One region of the Dysosmobacter sp. Phy genome, then DNA from elsewhere that is predicted to be linked to it. Evidence: a T-box and tRNA genes for the amino acid it is inferred to sense, from the RefSeq annotation. Region 1 holds a T-box; the other holds one or more tRNA genes.
What was found. A T-box is a leader RNA that pairs with one kind of tRNA and senses whether it is charged. The one in region 1 lies ahead of ACVDHE_RS05610 (glycine--tRNA ligase), so its partner is inferred to be a tRNA-Gly.
Positions count from the first base shown of each region.

Region 1 (11,780 bases):
CTCCGACGAGGAGGGCGGTACCGTCACCCGGGCCAGCCGGAACCCCAATCTCTTCGAAAAGCCCTTCTCCTCGCCCCAGAAGCTGGCGGCCCAGGCCACGGAGCACGGCAGCATCTTCTCCGAGGACGCCTGGGAGAAAAGCAGCGCCCTGCTGGCCCTGGGCATCAACGTGAACCTGGCCCCGGTGGCGGATGTGTCCACCGACCCCGCCGACTTCATCTACGACCGGGCTCTGGGACAGGATGCCGCCGCCACGGCGGACTATGTGGCGCAGGTGGTCACCGCCATGCGGGAGAGCGGGATCGGCAGCGTCCTCAAGCACTTCCCCGGCTACGGCAGCAACGCCGACACCCACACCGGCATCGCCCTGGACCAGCGGAGCCTGGAGACCTTCCGCCAGAGCGACTTCCTGCCCTTCGCCGCCGGCATCGAGGCCGGGGCGGGCACCACCGCCGTGCTGGTGAGCCACAACATCATGGCGGCCGTGGACCCGGACCTGCCCGCCTCCCTGTCCCCGGCGGTCCATGACCTGCTCCGGGAGGAGCTGGGCTTTACCGGCGTGGCCATGACCGACGACCTGGCCATGGACGCCGTGGCCGCCTACGCCCAGGACGGCGCCGTGGCAGTGATGGCCCTGGAGGCCGGGAATGATCTCATTATCACCACCGACTACCGCACCCAGATCCCCAAGGTCCTGGAGGCGGTGGAAAACGGCACCCTCTCCATGGACACCATCGACACCGCCTGCCGCCGGGTGCTGACCTGGAAACAAGCGCTGGGCCTGCTGTGAAAGCGGAACCCCCTGTTTTTCGTCCCTGTTTTGAAACCTGCTGTTGAAAACCAGACGAAAAGGAGGTCCCCATGAAACGCAAACTGCGGACACTGACCCTGGCGGCCCTGGCCGCGTGCCTTTTGACCGTCACCGCCCTGGCGGACACGGGGCCCAAGCCCATGCTGACGGTGAAGGTGGCCAACGCCCCGGAGGGGCTTTACTACCTGGACCTGCTGGAGCCCGACATGGCCGGCGGCGCCTCTTATGACAACAGCCGCCGGGAGGACGAGGACCAGCCCCTGGACCCGGCTCTGACGGAGGCTCTGCTCTCCGCCGTGCCGGAGGGCTGGCACGCCTGCACCCTGGACCACACCAACGGCGCCCCCATCTGGGGCGATCTCATGGGGGAGGACGCCGGTGAGGGCCTCCGGCTCCACACCTTCAGCTACCTGGGCGTGCCGGATACCTACCGCATCCTCATCGCCGAAGAGGACGGCAGCACTTGGGTCTCGGACGTGCTGGAGCGGACCAGTCTCCAGTCCTCCGTCACTGTGGACTATGGGGCGAAAACCGTGACGGTGCCGCCGGTATGGAGGGCCTACGCCGTGCAGCTGCTCACCACCCTTTTGACCACGCTGGTCATCGAGGGCCTTTTGCTGGCGCTATTCGGCTTCGGGCGGCAGAGGCGGAACTGGCTGGTATTTTTGCTGGTAAACCTGGTGACCCAGGGCGGGCTCGCTCTCTGGACCGCCCGCACCTGTTTGCTCCACGGCCTGGGCGCCTGGTCCGTCCTGGCCCTTCTCCCGGCGGAGCTGGTAATCTTCCCGGCGGAGATGGCCGCCTACGCCCTGCTGCTGCGGGGACAGCCCCGGTCCCGCTCCGCCGCTTACGGCTTTTTGGCCAACCTCTTCTCCGCCGTGCTGGGCCTCCTCGCCATCGAGCCGGTCTGGACCTTCATCCAATCCATCCTGTAAACGAAAGGGAGTTTTCCACATGGAAACGGAAAAGCTATACTACGCCGACGCCTTTATGCGGACATTCACCGCCACGGTCCTGACCTGTGAGCCGGGCAAAGGCGGGTATCTGGTGACGCTGAACCGGACCGCCTTCTACCCCGAGGGCGGCGGCCAGCCGGCCGACCACGGCACGCTGAACGGCGCCGCCGTCACCGATGTCCACGAAAAGGACGGCGTCGTTGTCCACACTGTCGAAAAGGCGGTGGAAATTGGCGAAAATGTGACCGGCGCCATCGACTGGGCCCGGCGGTTCGACCACATGCAGCAGCACTCCGGGGAGCACATCCTCTCCGGCATCCTCTGCCATGACTACCACTGCGACAACGTGGGCTTCCACCTGGGGGCCGACACGGTGACCATCGACTACAACGCCGACATCACCTGGGAGCAGGCCCTGGACGCCGAGCGGAAGGCCAACGAGGTGATCTGGGCCGACGCCCCCGTGGAGATCACGTTCCCCTCCCCGGCGGAGCTGGAGGAGCTGGACTACCGCAGCAAAAAGGCCCTGACGGGCCAGGTCCGCATCGTCACCTTCCCGGCGGCGGACTGCTGCGCCTGCTGCGGCACCCACGTGCTGCGCGCCGGACAGGTGGGGCTTGTGAAAGTCCTCTCCTGCCAGAAGTTCCGGGAGGGCGTCCGCATGGAGATCCTCTGCGGCGGGCGGGCCCTTGCCTATCTCGGCCGCGTCTACGACCAGGCCCGGTCCGTGGGCCAGCATCTCAGCGTAAAGCCCGACGCCATCCTCCCCGCCCTGGAGCGGCTGGAGGAGGAGCAGGCGGCCCTGAAGGCCCGGGAGGCCGCCATGGAGGACCAGCTCTTCCGCCGCATCGCCGCCGAGCACGCCGGGGAAACAGACGCCCTGGTGTTCCAGCCGGCCCTGCGGCCCGACAGCGTGCGCCGTCTGGCAGACGCCCTGGGCCACGCCTGCACGGGCCTTGCGGCGGTGTTTGCCGGGGAGGACGGACACCGGAACTACGCCCTGCTCCGCGCCGACGGCGCCGACATCGCCCCGCTGGTGAAGGCCCTGAACGGGGCCCTCCAAGGCCGGGGCGGCGGCCGAGGCGGCTTCGCCCAGGGCAGTGTCCAGGCGGACGAGGCGTCGATCCGGGCTTTTTTCAACAATTTGGACTGAAAGGTGGAGACCCATGCGCTATATCATGCTGGAATACGCGGAGCCCCAGGAGGACGAGGCTCAGCGGGTGTACTCGGAGCTGGACCGGGAGAACAGGGAGACCCGGCGGGTGGAGCTGTACCCCGGCGGGCTGTGGTTCGCCTACGGCGACGAGCACGGCCGGGAGGAGGCGCTGAACCCCACCCCCTTCCCCGACGACATCCGGGAGCTGAACGTCCCGGGCCAGGTGACCGCCCGGACCATCGCCCCGGGGATCTTCCGGGAGGTCTGGGACCAGGCGGCGGAGCGGCCCGACGGCTTCATGGGCATGTTCTTCTGAGGGCGGCGCCATGGACCAACACAGCATCTTCCTTGCGGGCGGCTGCTTCTGGGGCATGGAGGCCCTGTACCGCGCCCTGCCCGGCGTCACCGGCGTCCGCTGCGGCTACGCCAACGGCGACAGCCCGGACCACGCCAACTACGACTCCGTCTGCACCGGCATCACCGGCTTCCGGGAGGCGGTGGAGGTGACCTGGGACCCCTCCCGCACCTGCCTGGAGGCGCTGCTCTTCGCCTTTTTCGCCGTGGTGGACGTGGAACTGCCCAACCGCCAGGGGGCCGACATCGGCACCCAGTACCAGAGCGGCATCTACTGGACCCACCCGGACCAGGAGGCCGCCGTCCGGGCCGCCGCGGCCCTGGAGGCGGCGGCGGTGCCCTTTTTCGCCGTGGAGCTCAAGCCCCTGGAGAACTTCTTCCCGGCGGAGGAATATCACCAGCGGTACCTGGAAAAGCACCCCCGGGGCTACTGCCACATCTCCCCGGTCCGGCGGGCAGCGGTGGCCGCCTATCCCTTCCGGCGGGAGAACTACACCCGCCCGGCCCGGCAGCTGCTTGCCCAGTTCATGGACGGATAAAATAAGGCGCGGCCCAATGGGCCGCGCCTTTTGCTGTGGAAAAAGCCTCGCAGAGTTCCGCCGTCCGCAGACGGCGGAATCCAATCCAATACCGTCATTTCCGAGGACATGCGCCTCGGAAATGACACTTCTCATGACGGATGGGGTGACAATTTCCAAAGAAATCGAACCCCGTCCGTCATGCAGCCCTCTATCGCAAAAGGCCCAAGGGCCTTTTGCGACATACTCACACGATCAGGAAGAACTTCACCAGGAACAGCGCGGAGATCACATAGGTCAGGACGGAGACGTCCTTGGCCTTGCCGGTAAAGACCTTGATGACGGTGTAGGAGATCAGGCCGATGCCGATGGCGTGGCCGATGGAGCTGGAGATGGGCATGGCGATCAGCATGAGGGACACGGGGACCATCTGATCCAGGTCGTCGAAGTTGACGTTCTTCAATCCCATCAGCATCAGCACGCCCACATAGATCAGCGCCGCAGAGGTGGCCGCCGCGGGGATGATGGCGGCGATGGGGGCGATGAAGATGCAGGCCAGGAACAGCACGCCGGTGGTCAGGGCGGTGAGGCCCGTGCGGCCGCCGGCCTCCACGCCGGAGGCGGACTCCACGAAGGTGGTGACGGTGGAGGTGCCGGTGCAGGCGCCGGCCACGGTGCCGATGGCGTCGGAGATCAGGGCCTCCTTCATGTTGGGCATGTTGCCGTCCTTATCCACCATGCCGGCCCGGGAGGCGGTGCCCACCAGGGTGCCGATGGTGTCGAACATATCGATCATGCAGAAGGTGATGATCAGCGTCACGGCGGTGAACCAGCCGATCTGCAAAAAGCCCTCAAAGTTGAACTTGAAGAAGGTGGTCTCCATCATGTCGGCGAAGGGCGGCACGAAGGAGGCGGTGGCCAGGGACGCAAAGGGATTCACGCCCAGCACCACGAAGTCACCGATCCAGTAGATGATGGACGCCACCAGCATGCCCAGCAGCACGGCCGCCTTGACGCCCTTCTTGGCCAGGATCACGATGACAAACAGGCCGATGAACATGGTCACCACGGTCAGCACCATGGTGGAGTAGCCGCTGCCCATGGTGGTCTGCGCCACGCTGGGCGTCAGGGCGCCGAAGAAGTCCCGCATCACGTAGAAGGGGCCGCCGGTCTCGGAGTACACGCCCACGTTGGACCCCAGGCCAATGTTCATCAGCATAAGGCCGATGGCCGGGGCAATGCCCAGGCGCACGCCCAGAGGAATGGCCTCCACGATCTTCTCGCGGATGTTCAGCACGGAGAGGATCAGAAACACGATGCCCTCCAGCAGAATGATGACCAGGGCCGCCTGGAAGGAGGCCACATAGCTCATGCCAGTCAGGGCGGCGATGTTGGACGCCACCACGGCGAAGAAGCTGTTGAGGCCCATGCCGGGGGCCAGGGCAAAGGGCTTGTTGGCCAGGAACGCCATGCAGAACATAGCCAGGGCCGAGGCGATGCAGGTGGCCAGGAACACGCCGTTCCAAAGGGCGGAGCCGGTGTCGAAGTTGGTGAGAAGGTTGGGGTTGAGTGCGATGATGTACGCCATGGTCATGAAGGTGGTCAGGCCTGCCAGGATCTCTGTGCGGACGGTGGTGCCGTTCTTTTGCAGCTGAAAGATCTTTTCCATGTTTTACTCCCTCTTTTTTCTCAATGCAGATTGGTCAACCTTTGTATATGTGGACAAATCCTGTCTTTACATCATAGCCGATATTTGGTTATTTTGCAATATTCTCTCAAAAGAATAACGCTTTTACCTGTCTGTCTCCCCCCAGCAGACATCCGGCGGCAAAAAAGACCGCGCGGAAAACTCCGCGCGGCTTTTTACATGTCACGTGCCCGCCGGCTCATTCATGGCGGCGGTGATGTACTGCTTGCCGTACAGGGCGTCGTAGAGTACGGCGTCCCGCAGGGCCAGCAGCTCCCGGTCCTGCTCTGACAGATCCGCCTCCTCCCCGGACAGAGAGGGCTCCCCCTCCCCGTCCACGAAGTACAGCTCCGTGTTGGTCAGGCACGCCTTGCTGACCTTGTCCAGCAGGGCCCAGTACCGGGAGATGGGCTGTCCGGTCAGCTCCAGCAGCTGGGGGCCGATGGCGGTGATGCTGCTGTCGCGCCGGGTGCCGGCCCGGCCGTTCAGGAGGGCCGCGTCGTTGGCCCAGATGAGATAATCCGTGGAGTAGAGGTCACAGATCTGCTCCGCCGTCCACTCCGTGGTGTCGTTTTCCGGGCACAGGCCCAGCTTGGTATACACCGTGTCCCCGTCGGTCATGAAAAGGTTGGGCCGGTGATCCCCGAAGAACACCACGATGGTGGGCTCCGGAGAATTCCGCAGGGCGTCGGTCAGCTGGCCCAGGGCCTGGTCCGCCCGGGTGATGCCCTCCAGCATGACCCGCACGATGGCCATGTCCTCGTCGCTGAGGGTCTGGCTCTCCACGCCGATCTGGCACTCGTAGCCGAACTTCTCCGCGTCGAAGGGCTGGTGGTTCTCCATAGTGATGCCGTAGAGGAAGGCCCGCTGCCCGGCGGCGTTGATGTCCGCCATCCGGTCCAGCATGGCGGCGAAGAAGTAGCTGTCCTTCATGTAGTAGCCGCCGTAGACGCCGCCCTGCCAGTCGAAGCCCAGCTGCTGGATGTCCGCGGAGAACAGCAGATTGGAAAATCCCAGCAGCGGGTAGGTGACAGTGCGGTTGTAGAGGCTGTCGTCATAGCCGTGGAGCAGCTCCGCCCGGTAGTCCCCGCCGCCGGTATACTGCTCTGTCAGGGAGTCGAACCGCTCATAGAGGTCGTCCTCCAAAAAGCAGATGTTGGTGCCGGGGCCAAAATCCAGACTGTTGACGCCGTAGAGCATGGACATCTCAATATATCCGGTGCCGTAGCCCAGGTAGTGGCTGTGGAAATCACCGCTGATGCTCTCGGCCTCCAGGGCGTGGAAGTTCTCCAGCGGGTCCCGCTCATAGGTCAGGTCCGGCAGCCTCGTCAGGTCGAAGAAGGACTCGGAGAGCACCATGATGATGTTGGGCGCCGTCTCCGGCGTCTCTTCATTTTCCGCGTCCGCCAGCAGGATCTCATCGATCCGGTCCAGCACGGCGGCCATGTACTCCTCGCCGTAGTCCTCCGGGCTCTCCTTGGCCTGGAGGAAGGCGTCCCGCCACAGGCTCAGCACAAGGCCGTAGGTGTCGTGGCTGGAGGTGGTGTCCAGGCGGGTGACGATGTCCACACCGAAGCCCTCCGCCGCCCGGGCGGCCCCGGCGGGCGTGCACAATCCCACCGCCGCTGAAAACGCCAGGGCAAAAGCCGCGAATCGGCCCCGGCCGGAGATGCGGATGATGGGCGCGGTCATGGCCAGCAGTCCCACGCAGATGCCCACGGCCACCAGGGCCATCCAGAAATCCACAGGGGGCTTCAGCTCTCCGGCCACCCCGGCCACCTGGCCCAGCTGGGCGGCGAGGCCGAAGTCCGCCAGGGAGAGAGGCGTACCGTTGATGGCGTTTTTGAAGTAGTCCACCAGGGACAAAATCAGGGACACGGCGCCCACCAGGGCCCCAGCGATCCACAGCCGTCCCAGCAGGGCGCCCAGGGCCGCGGTGACGGTTCCCAGGCCAACCGCTGTCAGCAGCAGATAGGCGGGCCACTTCATAAACCACTCCCACACGATGGAGAGGGACCCGGTGACCACCCACTGGACTGCCACAGCCGCACCCAGGCCCATGCACCCGGACGCCGCCGCGAACAATACCCACCGCAGCCACACCGGACCCAGGGTCCTTGGAACCCGCTTTGTTTGTAAGAGTCGCTTCTTCATGTTCTCCCCGCTTCGCCATTTGGGCCGCGGAACTCCTCCGCGGCCCAAATTTTTTTACCGTTAGATCAATAGGCCAGCTTCTCGGCCAGATACGCCTTCAGCTCGCTGATGGACATGCGGACCTGCCTCCCCATGAAACGCTGTTTCATGAGGGCCCCGTCCCATTTTATCTGCTCGGGCGGAGTGAATCCGCCCGGCATCAAGGTTTTGCCCCCACGGGCAAAACACTTGGACGCCGCTTCCGCGGCGATATGGAGCAGGGCCGGTCTGTGTTTAATAGGCCAGCTTCTCGGCCAGATACGCCTTCAGTTCACTGATGGGCATGCGGACCTGCCTCCCCATGAAACGCTGTTTCATGGGGACCCCGTCCTATTTTATCTGCTCGGGCGGAGTGAATCCGCCCGGCATCAAGGTTTTGCCCCACGGGCAAAACGCTTGGACGCCGCTTCCGCGGCGATATGGAGCAGGGCCGGTCTGTGTTTAATAGGCCAGCTTCTCGGCCAGATACGCCTTCAGTTCACTGATGGGCATGCGGACCTGCTCCATGGTGTCCCGGTCCCGGACGGTGACGCAGTCGTCGCCGGCCTTCTCGGCGTCGCCCACGGTGTCGAAGTCCACGGTGACGCAGTAGGGCGTACCGATCTCGTCCTGGCGGCGGTAGCGCTTGCCGATGGAGCCGGTGTCGTCGTAGTCCACCATCCACTCCTTGGAAAGCTCCGCCTGGACCTCCCGGGCCTTGTCGGCGAGCTTCTTGCTAAGGGGCAGCACGGCGCACTTGAAGGGGGCCAGAGCCGGGTGGAAGTGCATGACGGTGCGCACGTCGTTCTTGGCCGGGTCCACGACCTCCTCGTCGTAGGCCTCGATCAGGAAGGCCAGGGTGACGCGGTCGGCGCCCAGGGAGGGCTCCACCACGTAGGGGATATACCGCTCGTTGGTCTCCTGGTCGAAGTAGGTCATATCCTTGCCGGAGGTGTTCTGGTGCTGGGTCAGGTCGTAGTCGGTGCGGTCCGCCACGCCCCACAGCTCGCCCCAGCCGAAGGGGAACATGAACTCAAAGTCCGTGGTGCCCTTGGAGTAGAAGCACAGCTCCTCGGGGCTGTGGTCCCGCAGGCGCAGGTCCTCCTCCCGCATATTCAATCCCAGCAGCCAGTCCTTGCAGAAGGAGCGCCAGTACTGGAACCACTCCAGGTCGGTGCCGGGCTTGCAGAAGAACTCCAGCTCCATCTGCTCAAATTCCCGGGTGCGGAAGGTGAAGTTGCCCGGGGTGATCTCGTTGCGGAAGCTCTTGCCGATCTGGCACACGCCGAAGGGGAGCTTCCGGCGGGTGGTGCGCTGGACGTTCTGGAAGTTGACAAAGATGCCCTGGGCGGTCTCAGGCCGCAGGTACACGGTGTTCTTGGCGTCCTCGGTGACGCCCTGGAAGGTCTTGAACATCAGGTTGAACTGCCGGATGTCGGTGAAGTTGTGCTTGCCGCAGCTGGGGCAGGGGATGTTGTGGGACTCGATGAAGTCCTTCATCTCCTCCTGGGAGAAGGCGTCGATGGGCTTGCCCAGATCCACGCCGTTGTCTCCGGCCCAGTCCTCGATCAGCTTGTCGGCCCGGAAGCGCTCCTTGCACTCCTTGCAGTCCATCAGGGGATCGGAGAAGCCGCCCAGGTGTCCGGAGGCCACCCAGGTCTGGGGGTTCATGAGGATGGCGGCGTCGAGCCCCACGTTGTAGGGGTTCTCCTGGACGAACTTCTTCCACCAGGCCTTCTTGACGTTGTTCTTCAGCTCCACGCCCAGGGGGCCGTAGTCCCAGGTGTTGGCGAGGCCGCCGTAGATCTCGCTGCCGGCGAAGATAAAGCCCCGGCCCTTGCACAGGGCCACGATCTTCTCCATGGTCTTTTCGGTGTTCTTCATTGCTTCCTCCTAAATTCTTGGCCCAAAACGACAAAAAACGCCCTGAGCCGGTTTTCGGCTCAGGGCGAACAAAGCATTGTCCGTGGTCCCACCTGAATTCGCATCTGGCTGATGCGCACTTCCTTCTCCGGTAACGGCGGACGCCGGCGGGGCATTTCCTCCCCGCAGCTCCAGGGGGCCTTCTCCCGCTCCTCCGGAAGGGCTCGCACCGACCGCCCTCTCTCTTGACCGGCAAAACCGGGATACTGTTCCCTGTTGCGCTTTTGTTGGGTATCGTGCGTACTGTACCATGTTTTTGCCGGAATGTCAAGCCTCCGGCGCCGGGGACGGCCCGGCGCTGCTGCCGGGGGAGACGGGACGGACTCCGGCCCCCTCGGGGGTCTGGAGGGTAAAAATACGGATCTGTCCGTCCCCGGTCAGGCCGAACCAGACCGCGCCGTCCGCCGTGCCCACCAGTCCGTCGTGGGAGAAGAAGTCCCCGCCCATGAGGGCCTCGCTCAGAGTTCCGGTCATAGGCGCCACGGCCTCGTCCCAGCGGTCCAGCAGCTCCTGGGCCGTGTCGGCCTGGAAGGTCTCCCCCTCCGCCGTGGTCACGGTGCAGGGATAGGAAAACCGCTCCGCCACCGCCGCCCGGTCGTCCCGCTCCAGCAGGTCCAGCAGCTCCGCCGCAAATGTCCGGATGGCCCCGGTCTCCAGCCCGCTGCCGGTGTTCAGCTGCGTGTCCGCTCCCCGGCCGGAGAGATCCGGCGCCGTCACGGGGGTCAAGCGGCCAAAGTCGATGCTGTCTGCCAGGGCCTCCAGGTCCTGCCTCTCCAGCTCCGCCCGGGGCACATTGACCGTCACCAGGCAGTCCTCCAGGTCCGCGATCAGCACGCCCCGGTCCTCTGCCAGCGCCGCGGTCACCGTCCGGCCGCAGGCGGTCTCATAGGTCCACTCCTGATACCGGGAGACGTCTCCCACCTCCAGCAGTCCGTCGGTAAAGCTGCCGCGGACGCAGCGGATAAACTGGTAGGACAGGGTCTCTCCGCCGCTGAGGTCGTATTCGCCGTCAAAGAAGAACGTCCCGTCCTCGCAGATCCGGACGTGATAGGCCCGGTTGTTCTCCCCCAGGAAGGTCTCGTCAAAGACCCCCGGAAAAGCCGCGGCGTCCACCGCCGCCGGGTGGAGGGTCAGGCCGTATTTCTCCGCGATCTCCGTCAGAGCCTCCTCCATCTCCGGGGTGTAGATCTGATCGATCTGGAACCAGGGGTCCGTCCCGCCGTCCTCTGCCGCGGCGCCAAGGCCCTGCTCCGTCAGCCAGGTCCGCCACTGCGCCAGGGCCCGGCTCTCCGGGCTCTCCGCGTATCCGCTGAGGCTCAGCGTCTGTCCCCATTGGGGCAGCAGCATCCGCCGCAGGCCGAACAGATCCGCCGCCACCGCCGCCGCGGACAGGACCGCCATCAGGGCGATCACCGCCGCCAGCGTCACCAGATGTCTGCTGATGTGCCGTTTGCTCGTCCGCATTTCCATATCCTCCCATCGAATGTCACAGGAGGAGCGGAGCTGGGAAAAGGTCTCCTGATAAAATTCCTTATTCGTCATCCCGCCATGCCTCCTTCAGCCGCTTTTCCAGCTGCTCCCGGGCCCGGGTCAGCCGGGTGGTCACCGCCGACTGGCGGATCCCCAGCACCTCCCCGATCTCCCGGGTGGACAGCTCCTCGCAGTAGAACAGATCCAGCACCGTCCGGTACTTCTCCGGCAGGGCCATGACCTCCCGGTACAGCTCCCGCTGCTCCACCTGGTGAAAGGACGGCTCCGGAAGCTGTTCCAGATACACCCGCCGCTTGCGCCAGGGGCTTTTCAGGGTATCCCTGCACAGATTGACCGTCACCCGGATCAGCCAGCGCCGCAGATGCTCCGGCGTCTCAAAGTCCCGCTCCCGGGTATAGAGCCGGAGAAACACCTCCTGCACCGCGTCCTCCGCGTCCTGGCGCTGCCCGGTCACGTGGAGGGCCACCCGAAACACCATATCCCGGTGCTCCCGGACAGCCTGTTCAAAGATCGCTCGCTCCATGGGCTCCCTCCCCGTCTATGATTGAATGCATTCACTTTCCATACGATCCCGGCCCCGGCTTTGTCACAAAAAAGATCCGCCCGGAAAACCGGACGGATCTCTTTCTGGGATTTACTTCTTGTCCCGGTCGTAGGCCACGACCACCCGGCGGCCCGGCTCGGTGCCGGTGGAGTAGGTCGTAACGCCCGG
Region 1 is NZ_CM136997.1:1,133,722-1,145,501, forward strand. Features, by position in the region: gene ACVDHE_RS05570 (glycoside hydrolase family 3 N-terminal domain-containing protein) at 1-790, shown strand, start outside; gene ACVDHE_RS05575 (hypothetical protein) at 862-1,746, shown strand; gene ACVDHE_RS05580 (alanyl-tRNA editing protein) at 1,766-2,920, shown strand; gene ACVDHE_RS05585 (DUF6881 domain-containing protein) at 2,934-3,239, shown strand; gene msrA (peptide-methionine (S)-S-oxide reductase MsrA) at 3,250-3,816, shown strand; gene ACVDHE_RS05595 (NCS2 family permease) at 4,043-5,464, opposite strand; gene ACVDHE_RS05600 (LTA synthase family protein) at 5,666-7,636, opposite strand; gene ACVDHE_RS05605 (hypothetical protein) at 7,702-7,836, opposite strand; gene ACVDHE_RS05610 (glycine--tRNA ligase) at 8,117-9,538, opposite strand; T-box leader at 9,596-9,805, opposite strand; gene ACVDHE_RS05615 (hypothetical protein) at 9,845-11,119, opposite strand; gene ACVDHE_RS05620 (RNA polymerase sigma factor) at 11,109-11,591, opposite strand; gene jag (RNA-binding cell elongation regulator Jag/EloR) at 11,703-11,780, opposite strand, start outside.

Region 2 (11,780 bases), 120 kb from region 1:
CCCATCTCGCACAGAGCGGTCAGATCCTCCCACTCGGCCATGAGCTTTTTGTGCCGGGCGATCTTGTTTTGCAGCTGCTTGAGCCGCTGCTGCACCTTCTGGGACCGCTCCAGGTCGTTCCAGAAGCCGTCCTGGGCGGTCTCGTCCTCCAGCTTGGCGGCCTCCGCCTGGGCGCCGTCCATGTCCAGGGCGGCGGAGAGCTTGTCCAGCTCCGGCCCCAGGTCCCGCAGTTTCTGCTTGTACTCGTCGTATTCGATCAAGGCCATGGCGATTTCTCCATCCGATAGATTTTCATTAGCCATAGTATTATACAGGAACCTCCGGCGTTTGTAAAGAAAAACGTATGGAATTCCGCTGAAATATTCAGATTTTTTCTCATCAACCGACCGGAAGCGCATCCGGAAAAAGTTTTCCTCTGGAAAAGCCATGTGTTCATAATTTGTTCATAGTTTGTTCATGATTTACAGAGGGCTTTTCGATATGTTACAAGGAGAGAGTTTTTGGTTTCCATAACGCCACTTACGCGTGATCGATGGAGGGAAGTATCATGAAGAGATTTTTCCACAAACGGCTGCCGGCCATGCTGCTGGCCCTGGTTTTGATGCTGGGCACAGTGCCCCTGGCCGCGGCGGATGAGACGGGACAGCCGGGACACCAGCATACCTATCTGGATTCCTGGGTCGCAGACGGCCCCGGATCCCATTCCCGCGCCTGCACGACCTGCTTCCAAAAGGATTACCAGCCTCACACCTATGGGGCATGGACAACGGAGCGGGCGGCGACCTGTTCTCAGGACGGTCTGGAGGTCCAGGTCTGTACGGTCTGCGGCTATCGGAACGAGCGTCCTCTTGCCAGACTGACCCACACGTTTACCTCCTATACATATAAGGACAACACATATCACGCCCGGTCCTGCACCCTCTGCGGCATTTCGGAAACGCAGAAGCACACCCCCAACGGCAGCGGCACCGTTGTGATCAACCCCACCTGTACGACGAGCGGCCAGCGCAATTATGTCTGCTCCGTGTGCGGCGGGACCTATACGGAAACCATCCCCGCCTTGAGCCACACCGACAACAACGGCGACGGCTTCTGTGATAACTGCGGCGTGAGCATGGGCACCCGGGTGCCTGTGAACTTCTACACGCTCTCCGGGACCTCCTCCCAGACAGTCTCTCTGGGCGGCTATCCCACCACGCCCTCGATCCCCCTGACGGTCGTCTCCGGCGGCAGGACCTATACCTTCCGGGGCTGGACCCAGACTTATACCAGCGACTACATCTATACCAACCAGCCGCTGGTGACCCCCTCCAGCATCCGGATCACCAGCAGCGGCTTCAACTTCTATGCGCTCTATTCTGTCTCCAGCAGCAGCGGAAACACCTTTACCTACACGGTGGCGCCCGGCGGTCTGAAGTACTTTAATGTCAACGATTTTTCCAACGGTCTGGGCACCGTCTGGTATGTGGAATTCGGTATCAACTCCAATTCCTATTCCTCTTTTACCGGAACCGTCTCCCTGGGCAACCGCACCCTCAGCTGGAATGAACTGACCAGCTATCGGTTCTACGTGGCAAACTCCGGCTACGGCAACTATGCCCTGGCGGATCTGGCGCTGACTGCCCCCAGCTATGCCTGGGAGAGCTCTGTGACGCTGTCCTATACAGCCTACGGCAGCAATGGCACAGTCACCGGCTCCGTGACGCTGAAGGTCAGCAACAGCGCCTCCGGCGGCACGATTGTCAAGGAACTGGCTCCCGGCGGGCAGCTGAAGCTGGATCAGGATGATTTCAGCTCCTTCTTCCGCAAGAGCTATCCCAACTACTCCCTGCAGTATGTGACCTTTGGCCTGCCTGCCACCAGCGCCTTCAACGACGTCACCCTCTACTACCTGTACGGCAGCTGGGGCCAGACCATTCTGAGCCGCTCCAATATCAGCAGCTACACCTTCTACTACGGCAATGTCAACTCCAGCCTCTACCGGCTGGACAGCCTGACCCTGGTGGCGGACGGCGACTTTGACGAGGAGATCCAGATCCCCTTCCGGGCCTCTTACAACTCCCAGTACTATGTGGACGGCACCCTGGTCATCAAGCCCAAAGAGGTGGTCAAGGCCAACCTCTCCGGCGACATCCGCTACGCCGCCACCTACAACTCCAAGGTCCAGATCAACGCCTACGACATCGCCCGGTATTTCAACAAGAGCTATCCCGGCTACACCCTGCAATATGTGGTTCTGGGCGGCGTCCCCACCACCGGCAGCCTGTACTACAATTACTACGGCGCCAGCAAGTACGGCACCGCCAGCCCCTTGCAGCTGACCTCCTCCAACTACAACAGCCAGGTCCTGTATTTCAGCCCCTCCTCCACGGCCCAGTTCGCCCTGACGGAGCTGACGTACGTCACCAGCGGCTACAACTACTGCGCCGCCATCCCCTTCACCGCTTACGGCAGCAACGCCCGCTCCGTCTCCGGCACCATCCTGATCAGCGTGAACCCCAGCACCGTATCGGAGGTCTACGGCGTGACCCAGCGCAACAGCTCCGTGACCTTCCCCGCCAGCTCCATGTACAGCGCAGTGTCCACGGCCACCGGCGTCTCTCTCAGCAGTATTCAGCTGCTGAGCCTGCCCGCCGCCTCCCAGGGCACGGTGTATGTGGGGACCGGCACGGCCACCCGGGCCACCACCGACACCCTCTATGGCTACTCCACCGGTACCCAGCGGATGAACCAGCTGCGCTTTGTGCCCGCCAGCACCTTCACCGGCTCTGTGGAGATCCCCTATGTGGCTTACAACAGCAGCGGCACCGCCTTTGCCGTGGGCCTGTTCTCCCTGGGCGTCCTCAATAATCCCAGAACCTTCAAGGACGTGTCCTCCTCCACCTGGTGCTACAAGTATGTGGTGGAGCTCAGCGACGCCAATGTCATCGACGGCTATGCCGACGGCTCCTTCAAGCCCGACAGCACCGTCACCTACGGCGCGGCGCTGAAGCTGATCATGCTGGCCGCCGGGTATCCCGAGCAGGCGCCGGTGAACGCCAACGTGTTCAGCGGCTATCTGGCCAAGGCCCGGGCCGAGGGCATCATCACCCGCAGCGACGTGGATCTGACCAAGCCCATCACCCGGCTCCAGGTGGCCCAGATCGCCACCGGCGCCATGAAGCTCAACACCACCAACCTCACCAGCGTCCAGCCCTTTACCGATACCACTGATCCCGCTGTGCGGGCACTGAACGCCGCCGGCATCGTGGAGGGCTACTTCAACAACGGCACCAGCACCTACAAGCCCGGCAACACCCTGACCCGGGGTCAGCTGTCCGCCATTGTCTGGCGGATGGAGCAGTACCGCAAGTAACCATCTGAAAAACAGCCAGGGCGCGCCGCAAGGCGCGCCCTGGCTCTCTTATGCTTGAGGCGGATCCGCTCTCACACGCCGGCAAGACCGGCGTCCCTGCCGTCAAATGAGAAATTCCCGGATCCCGTCGTAGGGCCGTCCGAAGCCCTTCTTTTGATACACATGATTCTGCGCCATCCGGATCAGCACCCGCACCACGCAGAACAGCACAACGTCGTACAAAATCCACATCACTTCATGGTATATCCGGAAATACACAACATTTGCTGTGCCCAGCAGGAGCAGCCCGAACAGGATCTGGAGCCACAGCGCCTCCAGTCTGGCCTTGTCTCTCATGTCTCGCACCGCCTTCCGCGCACCGGCCCGCAGCCGGCCATTGTGTCTGTCTCAGCACTTCTTTGCATCTCCAGTATAGGCCGTCCACTTGTCCGTTGTCAATATATCACCGTTTTGTTCTTTCTTATTTTTTGTGCACTTTGACAGGTTCCGCATAGCTGCTTCTCTTCGGCGGGCCGTCAGAGCCGGCGCAGCCTCCGGGCGGCAGGGTTGAAAAAAAGGACACGACGGATGTCGTGTCCTTTTTCTGGAGCGGCTGATGGGAGTCGAACCCACCTATGCAGCTTGGGAAGCTGCCGTTCTACCGATGAACTACAGCCGCGGGTCTAGTGTATGATACCACACCCCTTTGTAAAATGCAACCGAAAAATTGCCGCCCCGGCATGAATGTCCCCCCGGAGACATACAGTATAGCAACGCTGCAAAGGGGGATCACCATGAAACGATTGATCGCGCTGCTGTGGGCGGTGGCGGTGCTGGCCACCAGCGCCGGGGCTCTGGAGGTGGAGGCGCCCTCGGCGCTGCTGATGGAGAAGGAGACCGGCACCGTCCTCTTCGCCAAGGACGAACATGCCAAGCTGGAACCCGCCAGCGTCACCAAGGTGATGACGCTGCTGCTGACCATGGAGGCCATTGACGCCGGGACCCTTCATTACGACGACATGGTCACCGCCTCCGCCCACGCCTGCTCCATGGGCGGCAGCCAGATCTGGCTGGAGGAGAACGAGCAGATGAGCGTGTCCGATATGCTCAAGGCGGTGTGCGTGGTCTCCGCCAACGACTGCGCCGTGGCCCTGGCGGAGGCCGTGGCCGGCAGCGAGGAGGCCTTTGTGGACCGGATGACCCAGCGGGCGGCGGAGCTGGGCATGGCGGACACCGTGTTCAAAAACGCCACGGGCCTGCCCGCCGAGGGCCACGTCACCTCCGCCCACGACATCGCCCTGATGAGCCGGGAGCTGATCCTCAACCACCCGGACATCCGCCAGTACACCACCATCTGGATGGACACCCTCCGGGACGGGGCGTCCTCCCTGGTGAACACCAACCGCCTGATCCGCTTCTACGAGGGGGCCACGGGCCTCAAGACCGGCTCCACCGACAGCGCGCTGTACTGCCTGTCCGCCACGGCGGAGCGGGACGGCATGGAGCTGATCGCCGTCATCATGAAGGGCTCCACCTCCGCCCAGCGCTTCGAGGACGCCCAGGCGCTGCTGAACTACGGCTTCGCCACCTACGCCCTGGCCTCCGCGGCGCCCCAGACGCCCCTGGCGCCGGTGCCGGTGTCCCTGGGGACCCAGGCCACCGTCCAGCCGGTGCTGGGAGCAGGGGACCGGCTGCTGGTGGAAAAGGCCCAGGCGGGCAGCCTGACCCAGACCGTAGAGCTGGCGGAGTCGGTGGAGGCCCCGGTGGCCGAGGGCGATCCCCTGGGCACCATGACCGTCACCTGCGGGGAGGAGACCATCGCCCAGCTGCCCCTGGTGGCCGGGGAGGCGGTCCCCCGGATCACCTTTGGCCAGATGCTGCTGCGGATGCTGCGCATGGCGCTGCTGAGCGCCTGAGCCAATGCGGCGGATCCCGGTAAAGACAAGCGGCGCCCAAGGGCGCCGCTTTTTCCGCGAAGCGGAATCTTCGGCAGGAATTTCCAGAAATACCGTCAATGGATAATCTGAACAAAGTTTTTCTTTCAGTTTTTCCATTGTATTTTACCGGATCTTATGCTATGCTGAACATAACAGCCAACCGTTTTTCCCCGGCAATTCTAATTGACAGGAGTGATTTGATATGGTCAGATTGATTATGGGCGTGAAGGGCTCCGGCAAGACCAAGCAGCTCATTGAACTGATCAACAACGCGGCGAAGGATGAACCCGGCAACGTGGTTTGCATCGAGGCCAACCGCAATATGACCTATGACATCCACTACCACATCCGCCTGATCGACGCGCAGGAATATAAGCTGAACAACTACGATCTGTTCCGCGGCTTTATCAGCGGCCTGTACGCTGGCAACTACGACATCTCTCACGTGTTTATCGACAATCTGTGCAAGACCATCGGGCAGGACGTGGGGAAGGAGACCGAGGACTTCCTCCACTGGCTGGATGTGTTCGGCGAGCGCAACAACATCAAGTTCACCGTCACCATCAGCGCCGACATCTCCTCCGCCACCGACGGCATGCAGAAGTATCTGTAAATCCGTCCGCCTCACTGGAGGTATTTTTCAGAAAAAAGAACCGCTCCCGTATACCGGGAGCGGTTCTTTTTTCTCTCAGGACAAGGCCTCCAGAACGGAGTAGCCCTCGTAATCGGCCACGGAGCGCAGATCGCTCAAACACACCTGGCCCACGCCGAAAAAGGCCGCCATCAGGACCCGCTGGGCCACGGACTCCTGGTCCAGGTACCACACCACCCGCTCCGCGGAGGCGGAGGCGTCCGTCAGGTAGGAGCAGGCGTACCGGCCGGAATAGTACGTCTCCGTGAAAATGGACTTGCGCAGAGTCTGGATCTGGGCCGCGGTCAGCGTCCCCTCCAGTCGCTTCTGGAGCCAGGAGGTGCCGGTGGTGGTCAGCATCAGGCTCAGCTTGCCGGGGTCCACCAGGCTCTTGATCTGGGTCAGGGCGTAATAGACCGCCTCCATGGGCTCCGGCGGCGCCACGGGGAAGCCGTCGGCGCTGTCCTCGCCCGCCGCCACCCGGACCACCAGCGTATCCGCCGCGGTCCCCAGAACGGCGTAGTCATAGCCGTTGGCCCTGCCGCCCTGGACCGGCGCCTCCGCCGTCAGGTACAGCAGCTTGCCCTCCATAGCCTCGTCCAGGGCCCGGGCCAGAGCGGAGAAGTCCTTTTTGTCCGTGCCGGTCAGGCCCGTCACATCCAGGAACAGCCCTGCGTAATCCCCGGCGTCCACCGCCTGGCGCAGCAGCGCGGCGGTGGTGTCTGCGTCTCCCCGGACTGAGGAGGCGGTGCCGGAGACATACAGCAGCGGCTGGACTCCGGCCTCTTCCGCCTGGGCCCGCAGGGCGGCGGCCTCCTCCGCCGGAGCGGTCTCCACCAGCCGGATCTCCCCGGCGTAGATCAGCTTGTAGGCAGCCACCGCCGCCGCGGCGCAGCCGGTCAGGACGGCCTCGTCCTCGCCGGGAGCCAGGATGCCGCTCCGGATGGGGGCGTCGGCGTGGCACTTGTCATACAGCCGCATCAGCATCACTGCCGCCTGCTCCCGGGTGGCCGCCTTGTCGGGGGAGAAGGCGGTCTTGGAAGTGCCGCTGACCAGGCCCAGGGTGTAGGCCATGGCGATATAGCCGGTGTTGGTCCGCACGTCCGTGAAGGGCATGGCCTGCTCCTGGGACAGCCCCGCCAGGGAACTGTACCCCAGGGCACGGATCAGCATGACGGCGATCTCCTCCCGGGTGACGGCGTCATTGGGGCGGAAGGTATCCGTCTGGCCGGTGATGGCCCCGTGGGCGTAGGCGGTCTCCACGGCGCCGTAGTACCAGGCCGAGGGATCCTGGTTGTCGGTGTAGGAGCCCGTCTGGGGCTTGACGATCTCCCACTCGAAGAAGCGGCACAGCACCACCACAAAGGCGGCGCGGGTCATGGGCTTACCCAGGCCGAAGCGGCCGGAGCTCTCCCCCTGGAACAGCCCCAGATCCACCGCCCGGCGAATCTCCTCCGCCGCCCAGTGGGAGGCGGGCACATCGGAAAAGCCGGTGGAGGCGGCCGCCGCGGGGGCGGGCAGCACCGTCAGCAGCAGGGCGCACAGCAGGGCACAGGAACACAGGCGTTTCAACTGTCGTTTCATATCTGTTTCACTTGCTCCTTTATCGTCCGTTTCATGTCTTTTTTCAGGGGTGTTTTCGGCCCGTTCGGGGCAAAATCCGTCATAGACGGCGCCGCAGAGGCCGATACACAGCGGCTATTGTACCAGAATTCCCCTTTCGCGTCAAATTATCCCCGTCGAATCCCGCCGCAAAGGCCGCTCCGCCCTGAAAGAAGGAGAATTTTTCTTTACCTTTTCCCCCGGCCCTGCTATAATAGTTTAGTTATTATGGCTTATTATGGCTGTCCGGCCGCAGAAGGGAGGAGGGCGCCCATGAAATTCAAAAAGTGGAACATCGGCGCCCCGGCGGAGCGGGATGTGGAGCGGCTGCGCGCCGCCGGATACCCCTATCTGCTCTCCACCGTGCTGGCAGCCCGGGGCGTGGTGACGGCGGAGGACGCCGCCGAGGCCCTGGAGCGGGAGCGGAGCCTGTCCCTGTCCCCCATGCTGATGCGGGACATGGGCAAGGCCGTGGACCGGATCCAGCGGGCCCTCAACCAGGGGGAGACCATCGCCGTGTTCGGCGACTACGACGTGGACGGCATCACCTCCACGGTGCTGCTGATGGACTACCTGCGCCGCTGCGGCGCCCGGTGCCTGCGCTATATCCCCCGCCGGGTGGAGGATGGCTACGGCCTCAGCCGCGACGCCATCCAGTCCCTGCGCAACCAGGGGGCCACGCTGATGATCACCGTGGACTGCGGCATCACCGGCAACGAGGAGGTGGCCTTCGCCGCCTCGTTGGGCATGGACGTGGTGGTGACGGACCACCACGAGTGCAAGTCCGAGCTGCCCGCCGCCGCGGCGGTGGTGGACCCCCACCGGCCGGACTGCCCCTATCCCTTCAAGCACCTGGCCGGCGTGGGCGTGGCGCTGAAGCTGGTGCTGGCCCTGGGGGGGCGCAGCCGGGAGGAGGCTCTCTTCGCCCGGTACTGCACCCTGGCCGCCATCGGCACCATCGCCGACGTGATGCGCATGGAGGGGGAGAACCGGACCATCGTCTCCTGCGGGCTGGAGGCCCTGCCCCACACGGACTTTGTGGGCATTCACGCCCTGCTGCGGGAGGCGGGCCTGGCCGGCAAGCCCATCTCCTCCATCCAGATCGGCTTCGTGCTCTCGCCCCGGATCAACGCCGCCGGCCGCATGGGCGCGGCGGATCTGGCCGCCGACCTGCTGGAGACCGACGACCCCGCCCGGGCGGAGGCCCTGGCCCGGCAGCTGTGCCAGCTCAACCGGGAGCGGCAGATGGTGGAACAGGCCATCTGCGCCGACGCCGTGGAGAAGATCGCCCGCCTGCCCGGCGACGAGCGCAGCGCCCTGGTGCTCTCCAGCGAGCGCTGGCACCAGGGGGTGGTGGGGATCGTGGCCTCCCGCCTCAGCGAGAAATACGCCTGCCCCAGCTTCATGATCCACCTGCGGGACGGCACCGGCAAGGGCTCCTGCCGCTCCTACGGCGGGTTTAACCTCTTTGCCGCCCTGGAGGCCTGCTCCGATCTGCTGGAGGGCTTCGGCGGCCACGAGCTGGCCGCGGGCTTCACCATCCAGGAGGGCAACATCGACGCCTTCCGTACCCGTATGAACCGCTATGTCCGCTCCGTCTCCGGCGGGGAGCGGCCGGTGGCCGCCCTGGACGTGGACGCCGCCATCACCGTCCCCGGCGCCGTGACGCTGCCGGAGGTGGAGCAGCTGGACCAGCTGGAGCCCTACGGCGCCGGCAACCCCCGTCCCGTGTTCGCCCTGCTGGGCGCCACGGTGGACGCCATCCAGAGCGTGGGCCAGGGCAAGCATCTGAAGCTGCGCCTGTCCAAGGGCTCCGCCCGGTTCGACGCCATCTTCTTCTCCATGACGGAGCAGGAGTGCGGCGTCATCGCCGGGATGCGGGTGGACGCCGCCTTCTACCTCCAGGCCAATACCTTCCGGGGCGCCACCACGCTGCAATTGCAGCTGATCGACCTGCGCCCCTCCCTGACCCCCAGCCGCCACGAGGCGGCGGATCTGGAGCTGATCGACCGCCTGGTGGCGGGCAGGGACCTCTCCGCCCAGGAGATGGCCCGGCTCCGGGCCTCCCGGGGCCAGTTCGCCGCCTGCTGGACCGCTCTGGAGCGGCAGCTGCGCCACGGAAAGGCGGAGGAGAACACCCTGCCCTTCCTGCGGCGGCTGTCGGTGCTCTCCGGCGGCTGTGAGAGCTTTCTCCGCTCCGCCCTGGCCCTGGCCGTGTTCCACGAGCGGGGGCTGATCTCCCTGAACCGGGAGGGGGACCGGATACAGCTTTGTCTGATCCCCACCCAGGGGAAGGTGGACCTGTTCGCCTGCCCCTATCTCTCCCGGCTGCGGCCAGCTGCCGGGGAATCGAGAGGTGACCGCTGATGACCATTCAGGAACAGTACGAAAACCTGGAAAAGACCGTGCGGGGCTACAATCCCGCCGCCGACTTTGACCAGATCCGCGCCGCCTTTGAATTTGCGGAAAAGGCCCACGAGGGCCAGAAGCGCAAGAGCGGCGAGCCCTATATCATCCACCCCCTGGCGGTGGCCCAGATCGTGGCGGAGGAGCTGAAGCTGGACTCCGAGTCCATTATGGCCGCCCTGCTCCACGATGTCATCGAGGACACCGCCGCCACCCACGAGCAGATCAGCAAGCTCTTTTCCCCCACCATCGCCGACCTGGTGGAAGGCGTCAGCAAACTGACCCGGATCCAGTACGCCACCAAGGAAGACGAGCAGATGGAGAACCTGCGGAAAATGCTCATCGCCATGAGCAAGGACATCCGGGTGATCCTCATCAAGATCTCTGACCGGCTCCACAACATGCGGACCATGGAGTATCAGTCTCCCGCCAAGCAGAAGCAGAAGTCCCTGGAGACCATGGAGATCTACGCCCCCATCTCCCACCGGCTGGGCATGCAGCGGATCAAGTGGGAGCTGGAGGACCTGTCGCTGAAATACCTGGACCCCATCGGCTACCAGGAGATCGTCTCCAAGCTGGATGCGAAGCACCAGGAATACGAGGCCTTCATGCAGCGCACCCAGATCCAGATCGACGACCGGCTGACGGAGCTGGGCATCGGACACATCGTCTACGGCCGCATGAAGCACCCCTATTCCATCTACCGCAAGATGTTCAACCAGAACAAGTCCCTGGACGAGATCTTCGACCTGTTCGCCTTCCGGGTGATCGTGGAGAACGTGGGCGACTGCTACAACGTCCTGGGCGTGATCCACGACATCTACAAGCCCATCCTGGGCCGGTTTAAGGACTATATCGGCACCCCCAAGCCCAACGGCTACCAGTCCCTGCACACCACCGTCATGGGCACCGACGGCATCCCCTTCGAGGTGCAGATCCGCACCCGGGAGATGCACGAGATCGCCGAGTACGGCGTGGCCGCCCACTGGAAATACAAGCAGGGGGGCCAGGGCGCCGGCACCGAGGGCCGCTACGAGTGGGTCCGCCGCCTGCTGGAAAACCAGGAGGGCGCGGACGCCGAGGACTATATCCACTCTCTGAAGGTGGATATGTTTGCCGACGAGGTGTTCGTGTTCACCCCCAACGGCGACGTGCAGAACCTGCCCGCCGGCGCCACCCCCATCGACTTCGCCTACGCCATCCACTCCGCCGTGGGCAACCACATGGTGGGCGCCAAGGTCAACGGCCGCATCGTCACCTTTGACCATGTGCTCAAAAACGGCGACATCGTGGAGATCATGACCTCCAAGTCCGCCAAGGGCCCCAGCCGGGACTGGATGAAGATCGCCAAGTCCAGCGAGGCCCGCAGCAAGATCCGCCAGTGGTTCAAGAAGGAGAAGAAGGAGGAGAACATCGCCAACGGCCGCTCCGCCTTCGAGGCCGAGCTCAAGCACTGCGGCATCCCCATGAAGGATGTGCTGGATCCGGAGAACCTGCCGGGCCTTTTGAAAAAGGTGGCCTATGGCTCCCTGGACGATATGTACGCCGCCATCGGCTACGGCGGCTTTACCGCTCAGAAGGCCGTGAGCCGGATGCACGGGGAGCTGCAGCGGATCGCCAAGCAGCACCAGGTGGAAAAGCAGGCCACCGTGGCCCTGGAGGGCAAGCCCGACCAGACCCGGCCCGCGGTGCCCAAGCGGGTCAAGAGCGAGCAGGGCATCGTGGTGGAGGGCCTGGACAACTGCCTGGTCAAGTTCTCCAAGTGCTGCACCCCGGTCCCCGGCGACGAGATCATCGGCTTCATCACCCGGGGCTACGGCGTGTCCGTCCACCGGTGCGACTGCCCCAACGCCTCGCCGGAGCGGCGCTC
Region 2 is NZ_CM136997.1:1,249,631-1,261,410, reverse strand. Features, by position in the region: gene prfB (peptide chain release factor 2) at 1-260, opposite strand, end outside; gene ACVDHE_RS06210 (S-layer homology domain-containing protein) at 548-3,355, shown strand; gene ACVDHE_RS06205 (hypothetical protein) at 3,458-3,691, opposite strand; tRNA gene ACVDHE_RS06200 (tRNA-Gly) at 3,940-4,013, opposite strand; gene ACVDHE_RS06195 (D-alanyl-D-alanine carboxypeptidase family protein) at 4,129-5,250, shown strand; gene ACVDHE_RS06190 (hypothetical protein) at 5,474-5,884, shown strand; gene ACVDHE_RS06185 (S-layer homology domain-containing protein) at 5,960-7,486, opposite strand; gene recJ (single-stranded-DNA-specific exonuclease RecJ) at 7,778-9,871, shown strand; gene ACVDHE_RS06175 (RelA/SpoT family protein) at 9,871-11,780, shown strand, end outside.
Region 2: it encodes a tRNA-Gly, which carries the amino acid that the T-box ahead of ACVDHE_RS05610 (glycine--tRNA ligase) is inferred to sense. The anticodon was not compared.